Regions from separate parts of the Peribacillus sp. YIM B13472 genome, predicted to be linked through region 1. Evidence: predicted binding sites of a transcription regulator. Region 1 holds the regulator's gene; the other holds the start of a gene.
The links. The regulator LexA, encoded in region 1, represses DNA repair genes until DNA is damaged. The targets are predictions, from matches to a motif close to CGAACATATGTTCG.

Region 1 (8,015 bases):
TCTGGGTGATGACCTGAAACAAAATGTTTGGATTGAACAAAGTTTCCATGTAAATGAATCAGCCCCGGGTAATATAACCATATATACAGCCTCAGATGATGTCGAGGTTGAATTGATTTCTCCATCCAATAAAAAATATTCACCTTCCTTAAAGGTTGATTCAGTCAAAAATGAAACTTCCTTTTTTAATGGTGCAACCATCCAAACATTCAATAGAAACAACCTTGAAATCGGTGACTGGAAAGTGCGAATGAAGACTAAATCGCCAAAAGACGCCTACCTGTTCACAGCGCAATTTAACGAAAAGAATCCCATTACATTAAGTATGCCCGGAAAAGTTAAGCAAAAAGATGCGAAATTTTTAATAAAGAATCCAATGAAAGATAAAAAAACGCCTATCAGCACAACATTTTTGGTTCATTTAGTAGATGAAACCGGTAATGAAATTAGTGGGAAAAGCTCAATTAAGGTAATGGAGCCGGAAAATTTTACTGGTACCCTTCCAGAAGTACCTAAGTCAGGTGTTTATAATGTAACAATTGATGTCAAGGAAAAAAATGTGGATGGCACTGAAAGAACCCGGACGCTGGTTCGTTCGGTCTATATCGAGAAATAATGAAATGCCTTCTCTTATTGAGAAATCCGCTCCCTTTTCAACTACTGTCTACCAAGCCTCATCAAAGCAAGCATCTAGTGGATTTTGGTTAGTCGTTTTTCGGCAGGAGCGTCGTAAATTTCTTCAATCAGGTGAGGGTTTCAACCATTAAAATCATGGTTCGGGATAAGAGTATTCCGAACCTCCTTTTTTTACCAAATGAATACCTTTTCTTAATTGAAAAGGTATTTTTGGGGTAATGTTTAATGGTATGGTTAACATGGGAGATGGTGATTCAGCCAAAGGAAACATTCAGGTCGTAATTGTTAATATAGAAATTAATTTAACGGATATTCGATGGGGATAGAAGCAAGTAGGGCCCTTGCAATACAAGAGATTGATGAATTGCAGCGAGAGACATAGGGTTTAATCTGTCTTATGATAAGTGTCTCTATAAGACAAAATACCAGTTTTAAGTGCAGCATAATTGCCAATGCTTGCATAGCCATAAAACCAGCCCATGAAAATCCCTGCAACCAAGTGATGACGATGACTGATGAAAATGGAAATGAATAAGCCAAGACCCAAAGCGATGGTAGGGATGAATTTTGGATGAATATGAAACATGACCTTAATAAATTGAGTAAGAATCATGATGATAGGAATGGCTATTACCGCATCCCAAAAGTTTGTATGGATGGTTGGGAAGTCCATAATTTCACCACCTTAAATTGAAGTTTTCAAAATTAATTTTCACTTTTTATCAAGGCTTTATACAATAATAAATAAATTCATATTTAAAACTAATAAATAAAAGGTTATGCAACCAGGTTTTGAAAATTTTCAGAGTTCAATTTTAAAGCCGTCAATCCATATAATTATATGGATTGACGGCTTTTTCTGGTTGGCAGCGGGAATGGTTTAATAAAACTCGGAGCGAGCCAACATAAGTATGTTATCTAAATTAAAAGTAATAAACGAAATATCGGACTCATTTTTGATGGACAAGCTGTAACCTTTCTCATGGTTAAGAATATTAATGAAGATAAACAGTAAAAAATAAAGTAATACCTTTTAATGGTAGGTTCTAATGAGCAAGGAAAGATTAATTAAGGAAATTGCTCCTTATGCCCAGAAAATTCAAAAGGAATTTAATATTTTACCTTCTGTTGTCATTGCACAAGCTTATTAGCAAATCAAGGAAAAAATATATTCGGTATAAAAGATGACTTTAAGGGCAAGTCTGTCATTATCCAAAAAATGGAATGCATCAACGGTGTGCCCGTTCAAGTATGAAACAAATTCAGGAAATACCCATCTTGGGAAGAAAGTCTTCGAGATCTTGCCAATCTATACGTAAAGGGGGCGTCTTGGAAGTGAAGTCTATATACAGCTGTCATTGGAGAAAAAGATTACAAAAAAGCACTCAAAGCAATATTCGATGCGGGGTATGCTTCGGATCCGGAATATACAGAAAAACTGGTGAACCTTATCGAAACAAGCGATTTAACTAAATATGATGCAAGCAACGAGGAGGTTTATCATATTGTCATAAAAGGGGATTCCGTCTCTGGGATTGCAAAAGCATATGGTTCTACACAAGTGCAGATTCAACAGTGGAATGGCTTGGTCGATCTTAACCTTATTAAAGTGAATCAAAGATTAAGAGTGAAATGAATTTTAACTGGGAGCGGTATTTTAACGCTCTCCTTTTTTATTTGAATGAGCTTCTTGCCAAAGTATTTATATCAAGAGGGATAGTGTACCTTACATCCGTTATAAAAGATGTAATATTCCCATGAAAATGGATTCTATTAAAAAAATATATCAAAACCTACTCTTCCATATGCATATTGAGAGAATTCGGGACATAAATTAAACAAAACAAAAAAAGCGCGGTTAGCGCTTTTAGTGTATTTGTCTATATAAGCCTATTACTTTTCCAAGTATCGAAACATCTCGTAAAATAATTGGTTCCATATTTGAGTTCTCAGGCTGAAGCCTTATGTAATCCGGTTCCTTAAAGAATCGCTTTACAGTGGCTTCATCATCTTCCGTCATGGCCACGACGATATCTCCATTATTGGCATTGCTTTGTTGTTTGACGATGACATAGTCTCCATCATGAATTCCAGCTTCGATCATACTTTCACCCATGATTTCCAGCATGAAAACATGGTCATCATGTGGAACCATGCTTTCGGGAAGCGGAAAGTATTCTTCTATGTTCTCGATGGCCGTTATGGGCATGCCCGCTGTTACTTTTCCAAGTAACGGCACGTTCACGACATTGGCTTTGGGAATATTGTTCGCTTCCTCCGAATTCATTATTTCAATGGCCCTTGGCTTGGTTGGGTCACGTCTAATCAGGCCTTTACTTTCCAGGCGGGATAAATGTCCGTGTACTGTTGAACTTGATGCAAGTCCCACTGCTTCGCCAATCTCCCGTACGGAAGGTGGATAGCCTTTTTGGCGAACCTCTTCTTTAATGAAATCAAGAATATCTTGCTGCCGTTTTGATAGTTTAGTCATTTGTGCACCTCTTCCCCAATGTTCTTTGGCTATATTATAGCATGGCCCCCAACTCTATACAAACATAAGTTCGAATTTTGTTGTTGACTGAAACAAACGTTCGTATTATAATTTGATCATAACATACGAACGAACATTCGCTTTGGAGGGATATTTATGAAAAAATTATACAAAAATTATATTTATACGATTCTATTAGCGGGATCAGTATTCATCTTTTCAATTTTATTCTCTTGTACATTGAACAATGAACAAAAAAATGATTTCCTTTCTATAGAAGTAAGTGAAGGTGACACCCTATGGGAAATTGCCGAAGAATATGAAGAAGCAAATTTGACAAAAAAAGAATTCATTGGTTGGATAGAAGAGCATAATGAAGTCAGGGCGGATTCGATTAAACCTGGTCAAGTCATCGTCATTCCGGTTAAAGGGGAAGAACTTGTCCAGAATTTGGCGAGTGAGCAGTAAGCAGTGAAGGTAGGGTATTATGAAAGCGGTAATCTATTGTAGGGTCAGCACAGAAAAAGAGTCACAGGAAACATCATTGGCAAGGCAGGAAGATGAATTAGTCAAATTGGCAGAAAAGATGGATGTTGAAGTCATTTCCATCATAAAAGAACAGGCAAGTGGTTATGAGTTGAATAGGGATGGCATTTTTGACATGCTCGAACTATTTAAAACCAAAGAAGCTGAAGTACTATTAATCCAGGACGAAACAAGACTGGGAAGAGGAAATGCCAAAATAGCCCTTTTCCATGTCATCCTTAAAGAAGATGTTAAAATTTATACGCTCTCACACGATGGGGAACTTGAGCTATCGGATTCGGATGCGATGGTCATCCAGATAGTCGGAATTGTAGAAGAATATCAAAGGAAACTACATAATCTTAAAATAAAGCGCGGGATGATAAGGGCCGTTGAAAAAGGGTATCGTCCTCAAAAAAATCTTCAGAATCAAAGGAATTCCACTGGAAGGGACCGTAAGGAGATTCCTATAGAGGAAATTATTAAACTTCGGGCCAATGGATTGACATTTGCTGAAATCGCAGCAACTTTAAGGGGATTTGGATACAATGTATCTAAGGCTACTGTGAACAGGCGTTTCCTCGAACATCAACTGAATACACTGGAAAGTCAATCATAGAACTTGTAATTTCGCTATTTTTTTAATACCATGACAATATCCGCAGATTATGAAGGAGCGAAATTATGTTATCAAAAGAAAAATTAGCCCGTATTAATGAACTTTCTAAAAAGGCAAAGGCTGAAGGTTTGACGGAAGTTGAGGCGAAAGAACAAACCCAATTGAGAAGTGAGTATTTGGAAACATTCAGAAAGTCCATGACCTCTACGTTGGAGCATGTGAAAGTCGTGGATCCAGAAGGTAATGATGTCACTCCTCAAAAGATAAAAAATATAAAAGAAAAAAGAAACTTACATTAATAATGCTTGGATTCTTCTGATGGAACATTCCATTTGAGGATTCTATTAGCAATTTGGAGTAAAAAGAGAGTGCATTCATGTATGTATTCTCCTATTTAGTTTAATCTAAATAGGGGACTTCTCTTATTTCTAGAAAATTGTAATATTGGGGCAGTAAATAGTGATTTTAGTTGTGATATTATGCTTGTCACTATAATATAAAGAGGTACATTACAGGAAGGGATGTTTTTACGATATGTTAGATAAATTAGATGCACTTTCTATTAATACGATTCGTACATTATCGATTGATGCAATTGAAAAGGCTAATTCTGGCCATCCAGGTATGCCAATGGGTGCAGCGCCGATGGCGTATAAACTATGGACCGAATATATGAACCATAACCCGAAAAATCCAGATTGGTTTAATAGAGACCGCTTTGTTCTTTCAGCTGGTCATGGGTCTATGCTGTTATACAGCCTTCTTCATCTATCGGGCTATGGCTTATCTATCGATGATTTGAAAAGCTTCCGCCAATGGGGCAGTAAAACTCCAGGACATCCTGAATACGGACATACTGCTGGTGTAGATGCAACTACTGGGCCGCTTGGACAAGGTATCGCAATGGCAGTCGGAATGGCAATGGCAGAACGTCACTTGGCAGAAAGCTATAACCGCGATTCTTATAATGTGGTCGATCATTATACATATAGCATTTGTGGAGATGGGGATTTAATGGAAGGTGTTTCTGCAGAGGCCGCTTCATTAGCTGGACATCTACAACTCGGAAGACTTGTTGTTTTATATGATTCTAATGATATTTCCCTTGACGGAGACTTAAGTCAATCATTTAGTGAAAGCGTGGCAGACCGGTTTAAATCTTATGGATGGCAATATATCCGCGTTGAGGATGGGAACGATCTTCAGGAAATTGCCAAAGCGATTGAAGAAGCGAAAACCGATGATGCACGCCCAACATTAATCGAAGTGAAAACGGTTATTGGTTACGGTTCACCAAACCGTTCAGGTAAATCTGCTGTTCACGGCGCTCCGCTTGGTGCAGATGAGCTGAAGTTGACAAAAGAAGCATATAAATGGACATTCGAAGAGGACTTCCATGTTCCGGAAGAAGTGTATTCACACTTCAATGAAGCTGTTGTTGATGCAGGCGCTCAAAAAGAAGAGGCTTGGAATGAATTGTTTAAAAATTATAAAGAAGCACATCCTGAGTTAGCAGAGCAATTGGAGCTTGCCATCAAAGGTGAACTGCCTGCTGAATGGGATCAGGAAATTCCAGTCTATGAAGAAGGTAAGACATTAGCTTCCCGTGCTTCGAGTGGGGAAGTACTAAATGCGATTGCCAAAAAGGTCCCTAGCTTCATTGGGGGTTCTGCGGATTTAGCCGGATCTAATAATACTGCCATAAAAGGTGAGACAGACCTATTACCTGGTAATTACAGTGGCCGTAATATATGGTTCGGTGTACGTGAATTCGCTATGGGTGCGGCTTTAAATGGAATGGCACTTCATGGTGGATTAAAAGTATACGGAGGAACATTCTTTGTATTCTCTGATTATCTACGTCCTGCCATAAGAATGGCAGCACTAATGGGACTGCCAGTAAACTATGTGTTCACTCATGACAGCATTGCTGTAGGGGAAGACGGACCGACTCATGAGCCAATCGAACAATTAGCATCATTGCGCGCAATGCCTAACCTAGGGGTAATACGTCCAGCTGATGGCAATGAAACGGCAGCAGCCTGGAAAGTGGCAATGGAGTCTACAAATAAACCAACTGCTCTTGTACTGACTCGTCAAGGATTGCCAACAATAAAAGACACTTCCGAAACCGCGTATGAAGGTGTTTCAAAAGGTGCTTACATCATCTCTGCTTCCAAGAAAGAAGTAGCCGATGCATTACTTCTTGCGACTGGTTCCGAAGTGAACTTGGCTGTGGAAGCACAGAAAGCTTTAGCGAACGAAGGAATTGATGTTTCGGTAATCAGCATGCCATCATGGGATCGATTTGAAACTCAATCTAAAGAATATAAACAAAGCGTAATCAATCCGGCAGTGAAAAAACGTCTAGCTATCGAAGTGGCTTCACCATTTGGCTGGGATCGTTATGCAGGTGATGAAGGTGAAATATTGGCCATCAATCATTTTGGAGCTTCTGCACCAGGCGGTAAAATCATGGAGGAATTCGGTTTCACTGTAGAAAATGTAGTTGCTCGAGTTAAGGAAATGCTTAAATAATAGTAATGGGAACTGACACCAATTGGATTGGTGTCAGTTTTTTTCCAAAAAACAATCCTATTTTATATTGAATGTGTTCCTATTCTAAAGGAAATCTTCCATTCGACAAAAAAAGAAGAAAATTTCTCCAGCAATCAACATATCTTTTTAGTTTGTCAATATATAATGAGAATAAATAAATTTCGTTTAAATGTGTCAGTTAAAGGGGAAAGTCATCAATAGTGGAAAATAGTGGAGAGGGTCCTGGTGGTTAGATGTTTTCATGACCAAAATAGGAGAGCTAGGAGGCATTGGCTGATGAGAACCTATCAAATTTATTTAATCGAAGATGAATTTGCCCATCATTATTATGGTAGAGAAAAGCTATTTTTCAATTTGTTTTTGGAGTATATTCAAGCAAGGGGCAGACTGAAGAGTATTTTGCAAAAACAAATCGAATATGTCACCAAAACAGTCCCGATTAACCAGTTGCAGGTAGCTATTGAACAACGTTTGCAAAAAAAGATGAATTATTGGAGTCAAAATGGAAAATACTATTTAGAAAAAACAAACGGAACAAGTAAAGCCGTTTTAATCATTCAAAATGAGTCCATTACTCTTAAAGCTGAAGGAGATTATGAAGCGGAGACCGCTTTCTTTGAAAGTATTCGAAAATATGAAGCAAGTTTTCTGGCCATTGATTTTGAACATGAAAAATACGGTTGGTTAAAACCGATAAAAGAAAGAAAATTTGTCTAAATGGGGGACTTTTCGGTAGCGGGTATTGTATAATAACCTTTGGTCTAGTACACTGATGTTAGACAACATGAAGGAGGAAATAGTATGTGGGTTTACATTCTAGTTGGCGTACTGGCATTGATTGCTGGAGTAGTGCTGGGATTTTTCATCGCTCGTAAATACATGATGGATTACTTAAAGAAAAATCCGCCAATTAACGAACAGATGTTGAAAATGATGATGATGCAAATGGGTATGAAACCATCCCAAAAGAAAATTAATCAAATGATGAGCGCCATGAATAAACAACAAACAAAATAAGATAGCATGAAACCTTGATATATCAATGTTCTTGGAAGATTGGATGCAAAATTTTATATAATATCGAAATGGTGATCCATTTAGACTGAATTTTTCCACCGATTTTATATAAAATTTTGGTTTATCTTTCATTTTTGTTTCTTAAGCCACTTTTTCTGAATGAATGAT
Region 2 (8,015 bases), on a different contig from region 1:
TATCTTGTTTTCCTATTCTTTAATCAAATGATTGATTAAAGGCACACCGTCATTTTTCTACAAAAAAACAAGCCGGATGGCTTGTTCCAGACTGTAGTTAAACTCGAAGAAAAGCCAGTTTGGCCTACAGTTTTTTTAAAAAAATGTTCCAGTTGATTTCAGAAATCCGCTCCCTTTCCGCCGCCTGTCTGCCAAGCATCCTCGACACAAGCATCCAGCGGGTCTTGGTTAGCCAGTTATTCGGCAGGAGTGTCGCAAATTTCTATAAAACAATAAAAAATCATGGAGTCTAACCTGTCTTGTTTTAACCCGTTAATAATTCCTCGATAAAATTGTGAAAGGGATTCGGGATGAGACCGTTCCGAATCCCTTTTTTCACAAACCGAAACAAGCCTGATGGCTTGTTCTTTTAAGCATGTTCATGCTGAGTTTCTTTTTCTTCAATCCAATTTTCCATACGAATTTGATCACGGGTAAGTACAGGTTTTAAGTATTTTCCCGTATACGATTCGGAAACTTCACATATTTTTTCAGGTGTTCCATAAGTGACGATCGTACCGCCCTTATCTCCGCCTTCCGGTCCCAGGTCAATAATATGGTCCGCCGTCTTGATGACATCCAGATTATGCTCGATCACCAAAACTGTATCCCCATTGTCAACCAGCCGCTGCAGAACCTGTAGCAGCCTTGCTATATCGTGGACATGAAGTCCGGTAGTTGGTTCATCCAAGATATAAAAGGAGCGCCCAGTGGAACGGCGATGCAATTCTGAAGCAAGTTTCACCCTTTGCGCTTCACCGCCTGATAAAGTGGTAGCAGGCTGTCCAAGCTTGATATAACCCAAACCAACATCATAAATCGTTTGTAGCTTCCGTTTGATTTTTGGGATATTTTCAAAGAAACTAACGCCTTCCTCAACTGTCATATCGAGGATGTCGGAAATGTTTTTCCCTTTATATTTCACTTCAAGCGTTTCCCTGTTATAACGTTTCCCATGACAGATTTCACATGGAACATAGACATCTGGAAGAAAATGCATTTCAATCTTGATAATGCCATCACCACGGCATGCTTCACAGCGCCCGCCCTTCACATTGAAACTGAACCTTCCTTTTTTATAACCGCGGATCTTCGCTTCATTAGTCGAGGCAAATACGTCACGAACATCATCGAATACACCCGTATAGGTAGCTGGATTCGATCGTGGGGTTCTGCCGATCGGTGATTGATCAATATCAATGACTTTATCTAAATGCTCAATTCCCTTGATCTCACGGAAATCGCCTGGTCTGGCTTTTGCCCGATTCAGCTTTTGAGCCAACGATTTATGGAGGATCTCATTCACTAATGTACTTTTCCCAGATCCAGAGACTCCTGTAACGGCTGTAAAGACCCCAAGTGGGAATTTCACATTAACGTTTTTCAAATTATTTTCCTTGGCACCTTTTATCTCAATGACACGGCCATCATTTTTCCGGCGTTCCAATGGCAATGGGATGAATTTCTTCCCTGCTAAATATTGGCCCGTTAAGGATTTAGGATTATTCATGACCTCTTCCGGAGTACCAGCGGCCACTATTTCTCCTCCATGCGCTCCTGCTCCAGGACCAACATCGATCAAATAATCCGCAGCAATCATCGTATCTTCATCATGCTCGACAACAATCAGGGTGTTCCCGATTTCGCGCATATTCTTCAATGTTTCGATCAATCGATCGTTATCCCTCTGATGCAGCCCTATTGAAGGTTCATCCAAAATATAGAGTACTCCCGTCAATCGGGAACCGATCTGCGTAGCCAATCGTATACGCTGCGCCTCACCGCCTGATAATGTTCCCGCTGCCCTGCTCAACGTCAAATATTCCAAACCTACATTAGCCAGGAAACCGAGCCGCTCACGAATTTCACGTAAAATCAATCTCGCAATTGCAGCTTCCTTTTCAGTCAAATCAAGCTCATCGAAAAACACTAACGCATCTTCTACTGATAAAGCTGTCGTTTCACTTATATGGACCCCTTGAATGAGCACGGAAAGACTCTCTTTTTTTAATCGATGACCCTTACAGGTCGGACAGTGATGTTCTGACATATACTTCTGCATTTGCTCACGAATATAGTCTGAACTCGTCTCCTTGAAGCGCCTTTCGATGTTTCTTAAAACTCCTTCAAAAGGAATATATCCTTCTTGCACTCTTCCAAAATCATTTTTATAACGGAAATATATCTTATCTTTACCAGAACCAAGCAAGACCTTATCCATCTTCTCTTCCGGTAAATCTTTAACGGGCACATCCATATCTATCCCATAATGGTTGGCTACCGCTTCAAGGAGCTGCGGATAATATTGAGAACTCGTCGGCTCCCATGGCGCAATCGCATGTTGACGGAGGCTTAATTCGTTATTCGGGATGACCAGATCACGGTCCACCTCAAGCCTCGCCCCCAAGCCATCACAATCCGGGCAGGCCCCAAACGGGCTATTGAAGGAGAACATTCTCGGCTCTAACTCTTCAATCGAAAATCCGCAGTATGGACAAGCATGATGTTCACTGAACAGAAGCTCTTCCTCACCCATGACGTCAATGATGACTTTGCCTTCGCCAAGCCGCAAAGCACTTTCCAATGAATCTGCAAGCCGCGCCATGATACCCTCTTTAATGACGATCCGGTCTATGATGACTTCAATTGAATGCTTTTTATTTTTTTCGAGAGTGATCTCCTCGCTGAGATCATGCATTTCCCCGTTCACACGAATGCGGACATATCCTTGTTTCTTGACTTCCTCCAAAACTTTTGCATGTGTTCCTTTTCTGCCTGAGACAAGCGGTGCCAATACCTGAAGCTTGGTTCGCTCAGGGTAATCAAGAATGCGGTCCACCATTTGCTCAATCGTCTGTGAGGTGATTTCAATATTATGGATCGGACAGGTCGGCCTGCCGACCCGTGCAAATAACAGCCTTAAATAATCATAGATCTCCGTAACAGTCCCTACGGTTGAACGAGGGTTTCGACTGGTCGTTTTCTGGTCTATGGAAATGGCTGGTGACAACCCTTCGATCGCATCGACATCCGGTTTATCCACTTGCCCTAAGAATTGACGAGCATAAGCGGACAGTGATTCTACATAACGTCTTTGCCCTTCTGCATAAATCGTATCAAAAGCCAAGGAAGACTTTCCAGATCCGGATAATCCGGTCAGCACAACAAGTTTGTCTCTCGGTATCGTGATATCAATATTCTTTAAATTGTTGGCCCTGGCGCCTTTTATCACAATTTTATCCATTGCCATGTTTCGTCACCCTTCCGCTTTCAACTCTAGTAATAAATCACGCAGCTCGGCAGCTCGCTCGAAATCCAGTGCCTTTGCCGCTTCCTTCATTTCTTTTTCCATGCTCTCCATCACTTTTAAACGCTCTTTTTTAGGGAGCTTCGCGAGGCTTGGTGCAAGGTCTTCTTTATACTCTTCGCCTTCTTCGGCTACATGAGTCGCCCTTATGGAGTCTCGGATATCCTTTTGAATGGTTTGTGGCATTATTCCATGCTCTTTATTATAATTTTCCTGGATTTCACGGCGCCGCCTCGTTTCACTGATGGCAAGTTCCATCGAATTCGTGATGCGGTCCGCATACATGATGACGTGGCCGTTGGCATTACGGGCTGCACGGCCCATCGTTTGAATAAGCGAGCGTTCCGAGCGAAGGAACCCTTCCTTATCGGCATCCAGAATGGTCACCAATGACACTTCCGGTATATCCAGGCCTTCCCTTAAAAGATTGATTCCAACGAGTACATCATATTTGCCCATTCGAAGTTCCCGGATGATTTCTATCCTTTCCAAGGTCTTCACTTCCGAATGAAGATATTGGACCTTGATGCCGATTTCCTTTAAATAATCAGTTAAATCTTCAGACATCTTTTTCGTCAAGGTCGTAATGAGCACACGCTCGTTCTTTTTGACGCGCTCCTGTATTTCACCGATCAAGTCATCTATTTGCCCTTCAATTGGCCGCACTTCTACTGTCGGATCCAGCAATCCGGTAGGACGGATGATCTGCTGAACCATTTCTGGCGTATGTTCGAGTTCATATGGTCCCGGAGTTGCCGAAACGAATATGGATTGATGTACCTTTTTTTCAAATTCTTCAAATCTTAGCGGGCGGTTATCTTTTGCAGACGGCAGACGGAAGCCATGATCGACGAGCACTTGCTTCCGCGCTTGATCTCCATTGAACATTCCGCGGATTTGCGAAAGGGTTACGTGTGATTCATCCACGACCAATAAGAAGTCCTCTGGAAAGTAATCCATTAAAGTATATGGTGTCGCACCTGAGGGACGAAGGGTTAAATGGCGGGAATAGTTCTCGATCCCTGAACAAAAGCCCATTTCCCGCATCATTTCCAAATCATAACGGGTCCGCTGCTCCAAGCGCTGCGCTTCAAGGAGTTTTTCATCTTCCCTTAATTCCTTCAAACGCTCTTCCAGTTCCGTTTCGATATTTTGAATGGCTATCCGCATTTTCTCTTCGCGGGTTACGAAGTGGGAAGCCGGGAAAATGGCGATATGTTCTCGTTCACCAGTAATTTCACCAGTCAGGGCATCGACTTCACGGATGCGGTCAATCTCATCCCCGAAAAACTCGACCCGTACGCAATGTTCATCACGTGAAGCCGGGAAAATTTCGACCACGTCGCCGCGAACGCGGAAGGTCCCCCTTTGGAAAGCAATATCATTCCTCTCATATTGAATATCAACGAGTCTGTGCAGCAAGGCATTCCGGTCTATTTCCATGCCTGTTCGGAGGGAAACAATCATCTCCCGGTACTCTTCAGGGGAACCGAGTCCATATATGCACGAAACGCTGGCAATGATGATGACATCTTTCCTTTCGAACAAAGATGAGGTTGCCGAGTGACGCAGTTTATCGATTTCATCATTGATGCTTGCATCTTTTTCGATGAATGTATCCGTGGATGGAACATAAGCCTCTGGCTGGTAGTAATCATAATAGCTAACGAAGTATTCAACGGCATTATTAGGGAAGAACTCTTTGAACTCACTGTAAAGCTGCCCTGCCAACGTTTTATTGTGGGCAATGACAAGAGTCGGTTTGTTGATTCTTTGAATCACATTGGAAACGGTGAACGTTTTACCTGTCCCCGTTGCCCCCAACAACGTCTGCATTTCCTTGCCTTCCTTAATCCCTTCGACCAGCATTTCAATCGCTGCCGGTTGATCTCCTTGAGGAGAGTATTTTGAGACTAACTCAAACTTATCCTTCACCAAGCATAGCCTCCTATTGAAATATTTTTATATGAAAACGGGGACATGCCTATATCCCTTCTATTTATTCCGGTTTAATAAAGCATATATACACATTCTACCACAATAGCCTTAAAACAAACCAGCAATAAGCGAACATCCATTCTATTTTTGCTTTATGGACTTCATGATTTGTTGAGGGGAATGACATGTTTGAGTACAAAAAAAGCACCTTTGGTGTCAGGCGCTCTTGGATGTACGTTTCATCATTCTTTTTGATAACCAAAATCCCACTGTCAGGGATAAGGCATCGACGATGATCAATAAGTTCGTATGCGTATAACCTTTATATGCGGAAGCTGTAATCAAGGCAACAGTTAAAACAAGGCCCACGACATTGTTATAGGTGACTCTTGAAAATAGCATGACAAGTAGACAAGGAAGGAAAAGGGCAGAAAGAATTTTAATCATTTTTTCATCTCCTTTATAAGAGAAAAATAGAGTAGTTTCAGTTTAAATGATTATCAAGTTTTTTGCCAATCAATTTCCTACTTGATTTTCAAGGCATCATTAGAAGAACATTCAACACATCCTCCAATTATGCCCATAAAAAAAAGAGGCAAACCCCTTTAAAGGGAAGTTTGCTTCTTTTCAGCCCAATCAATATGGATCCGCTTCATGTCCTTTTCTAGCGGCATCCTCAGTGTTATCCGTCCCGCCCAGAGGTTTTGAAGAATCCGTATGTTCAGAAGCCGCGGCCAGTCCCTCTTTCAATCTGCGGCCATACTCTTCATCGGCCTCTTCGGCAAGAGCTATCATTTTTACTTGAATGCGCTTGTCGGCAGGAGCCAATGCCGCCACTAAATTGGAAATTAAATCGTCTTTTTCCCAATCCTCGAATTCACGGAATGTTTCACCAGCCTGTTTCGTATTGTTTTGGCGATCGATTGTCTCACGAACAAGTTTCCCTTCCACCATAGGTGTATACTCCTTGCCCGTCTGCTTGGCTTCTTTCAAGCCGCCGACAGTTGATGGTTCGTAGTTGATGTGGGGGCTTTGGCTGCCTCTGCCAACTTCATATTGCATCTGTCCGCCAGTCTGATTCGTGGCTGTTGGTTTCTTTGGAGCATTAATCGGCAATTGCAGATAATTCGCACCAACACGGTGACGCTGTGTATCGGAATAAGAGAATGTACGTCCCTGTAACATCTTGTCATCAGAAAAGTCCAATCCATCCACTAGGACACCGGTGCCGAATGCAGCTTGTTCGACTTCAGTGAAATAGTCTTCAGGGTTTTTATTCAATACCATCGTACCGACATGCAGCCATGGGAACTCATCTTTCGGCCAGATTTTCGTATCATCCAGCGGATCAAAATCCAACTCAGGATGATCATCATCACTCATGATCTGTACGTTGAGATCCCATTCAGGATAGTCCCCGCGTTCGATCGCTTCATATAGATCCTGTGTGGCATGATTGAAATTCGTAGCTTGAATTTCATTTGCCTCTTGCTGTGTCAGGTTCTTGATCCCTTGTTTCGGTTCCCAGTGATACTTGACAAGCACCGCTTTCCCTTCCTCATTCACCCATTTATAAGTATTGACCCCTGACCCTTGCATCATGCGGTAGTTAGCTGGAATGCCCCATGGGGAAAACACAAAGGTAATCATATGGAATGTTTCAGGTGAACTCGAGCAAAAATCGAAAATCCTCCTGCCGTCCTGAATATTCGTGACCGGATCGGGTTTGAAGGCATGAATCAAATCCGGGAATTTCATGGCATCACGGATAAAGAAAATTTTCAGGTTATTGCCTACAAGATCCCAGTTTCCATCCTCCGTATAAAATTTAACGGCAAATCCCCTGGGATCACGTAACGTTTCCGGGGACGTCCCTCCATGAATAACAGATGAAAATCTCACGAATACCGGGGTTTTTTTACCTTCTTCCTGAAAAACCTTCGCTCTCGTATACTTTGAAATAGGCTCGTCTCCCGCTTTACCGGTCGGAACGAAATAACCATGTGCACCTGCACCACGGGCGTGCACCACCCGTTCAGGGATACGCTCCCTATCGAAGTGGCTGATCTTTTCCAGAAAATCATAGTTCTCAAGTGTACTAGGACCTCTGTTTCCTACAGTTCTAAGACTCTGGTTATTCGTTACCGGGTGCCCTTGCCTGTTCGTTAATGTTTCTTTCGATTCATCATTTGTTTTTTTGGATTTATCAGACAAAATATCCCTCCTATGTTAATGAAAGCCACAATACTATACTTTCCCCTATTCCCTATATTTCACTCTTCAATCTTCAAATTCACTTGAAATTAGTTAAATTTCCCCCTATATCGCTGATCATATATTTATGCCATTAACAACTCGTGTAAATCATATAATGATAAGAAAGCTTTGAAGCATTTAGTAGAAACATGGAGGAAGCATACCCATTTTTGTATATGAGAACAGCGCCCCATTATAATGAACTAAGGATAAAAAATTCAAAAAGCGGGGTGCCTTCATTGGACGAATCAATATTAGGAAGACTTGGCAGGATGATGACCGGAAAAACCAGTCGTTGGGTTGTCATTGCTGTATGGATAACTGCAGCAATCGCATTAACCTTCACATTGCCTGCCGTAAATGATCGAACAGCAAATAATGCCGCAGACTTGCCTGAAGACTCACCTTCTGTCGTGGCTGATGAACTTATTAAAGAAGAGTTTCCAAAATCCTCTGGATTACCTGCCCTCCTTAC

Region 2: uvrB (excinuclease ABC subunit UvrB) is a predicted target of LexA. The motif match lies at 5,414-5,427, and genes of this name have one in related genera.

The regions. Positions count from the first base shown of each region.
Region 1 is NZ_JBHZPG010000024.1:31,384-39,398, reverse strand. Features, by position in the region: gene ACFX4I_RS17665 (esterase/lipase family protein) at 1-616, shown strand, start outside; gene ACFX4I_RS17660 (hypothetical protein) at 1,022-1,309, opposite strand; gene ACFX4I_RS17655 (LysM peptidoglycan-binding domain-containing protein) at 2,078-2,272, shown strand; gene lexA (transcriptional repressor LexA) at 2,504-3,127, opposite strand; gene yneA (cell division suppressor protein YneA) at 3,284-3,595, shown strand; gene ACFX4I_RS17640 (YneB family resolvase-like protein) at 3,615-4,271, shown strand; gene ACFX4I_RS17635 (DUF896 domain-containing protein) at 4,337-4,570, shown strand; gene tkt (transketolase) at 4,806-6,809, shown strand; gene sirA (sporulation inhibitor of replication protein SirA) at 7,107-7,547, shown strand; gene ACFX4I_RS17620 (YneF family protein) at 7,632-7,847, shown strand.
Region 2 is NZ_JBHZPG010000002.1:78,334-86,348, reverse strand. Features, by position in the region: gene uvrA (excinuclease ABC subunit UvrA) at 410-3,289, opposite strand; gene uvrB (excinuclease ABC subunit UvrB) at 3,296-5,281, opposite strand; gene ACFX4I_RS02080 (CsbA family protein) at 5,501-5,731, opposite strand; gene ACFX4I_RS02075 (catalase) at 5,921-7,498, opposite strand; gene ACFX4I_RS02070 (MMPL family transporter) at 7,780-8,015, shown strand, end outside.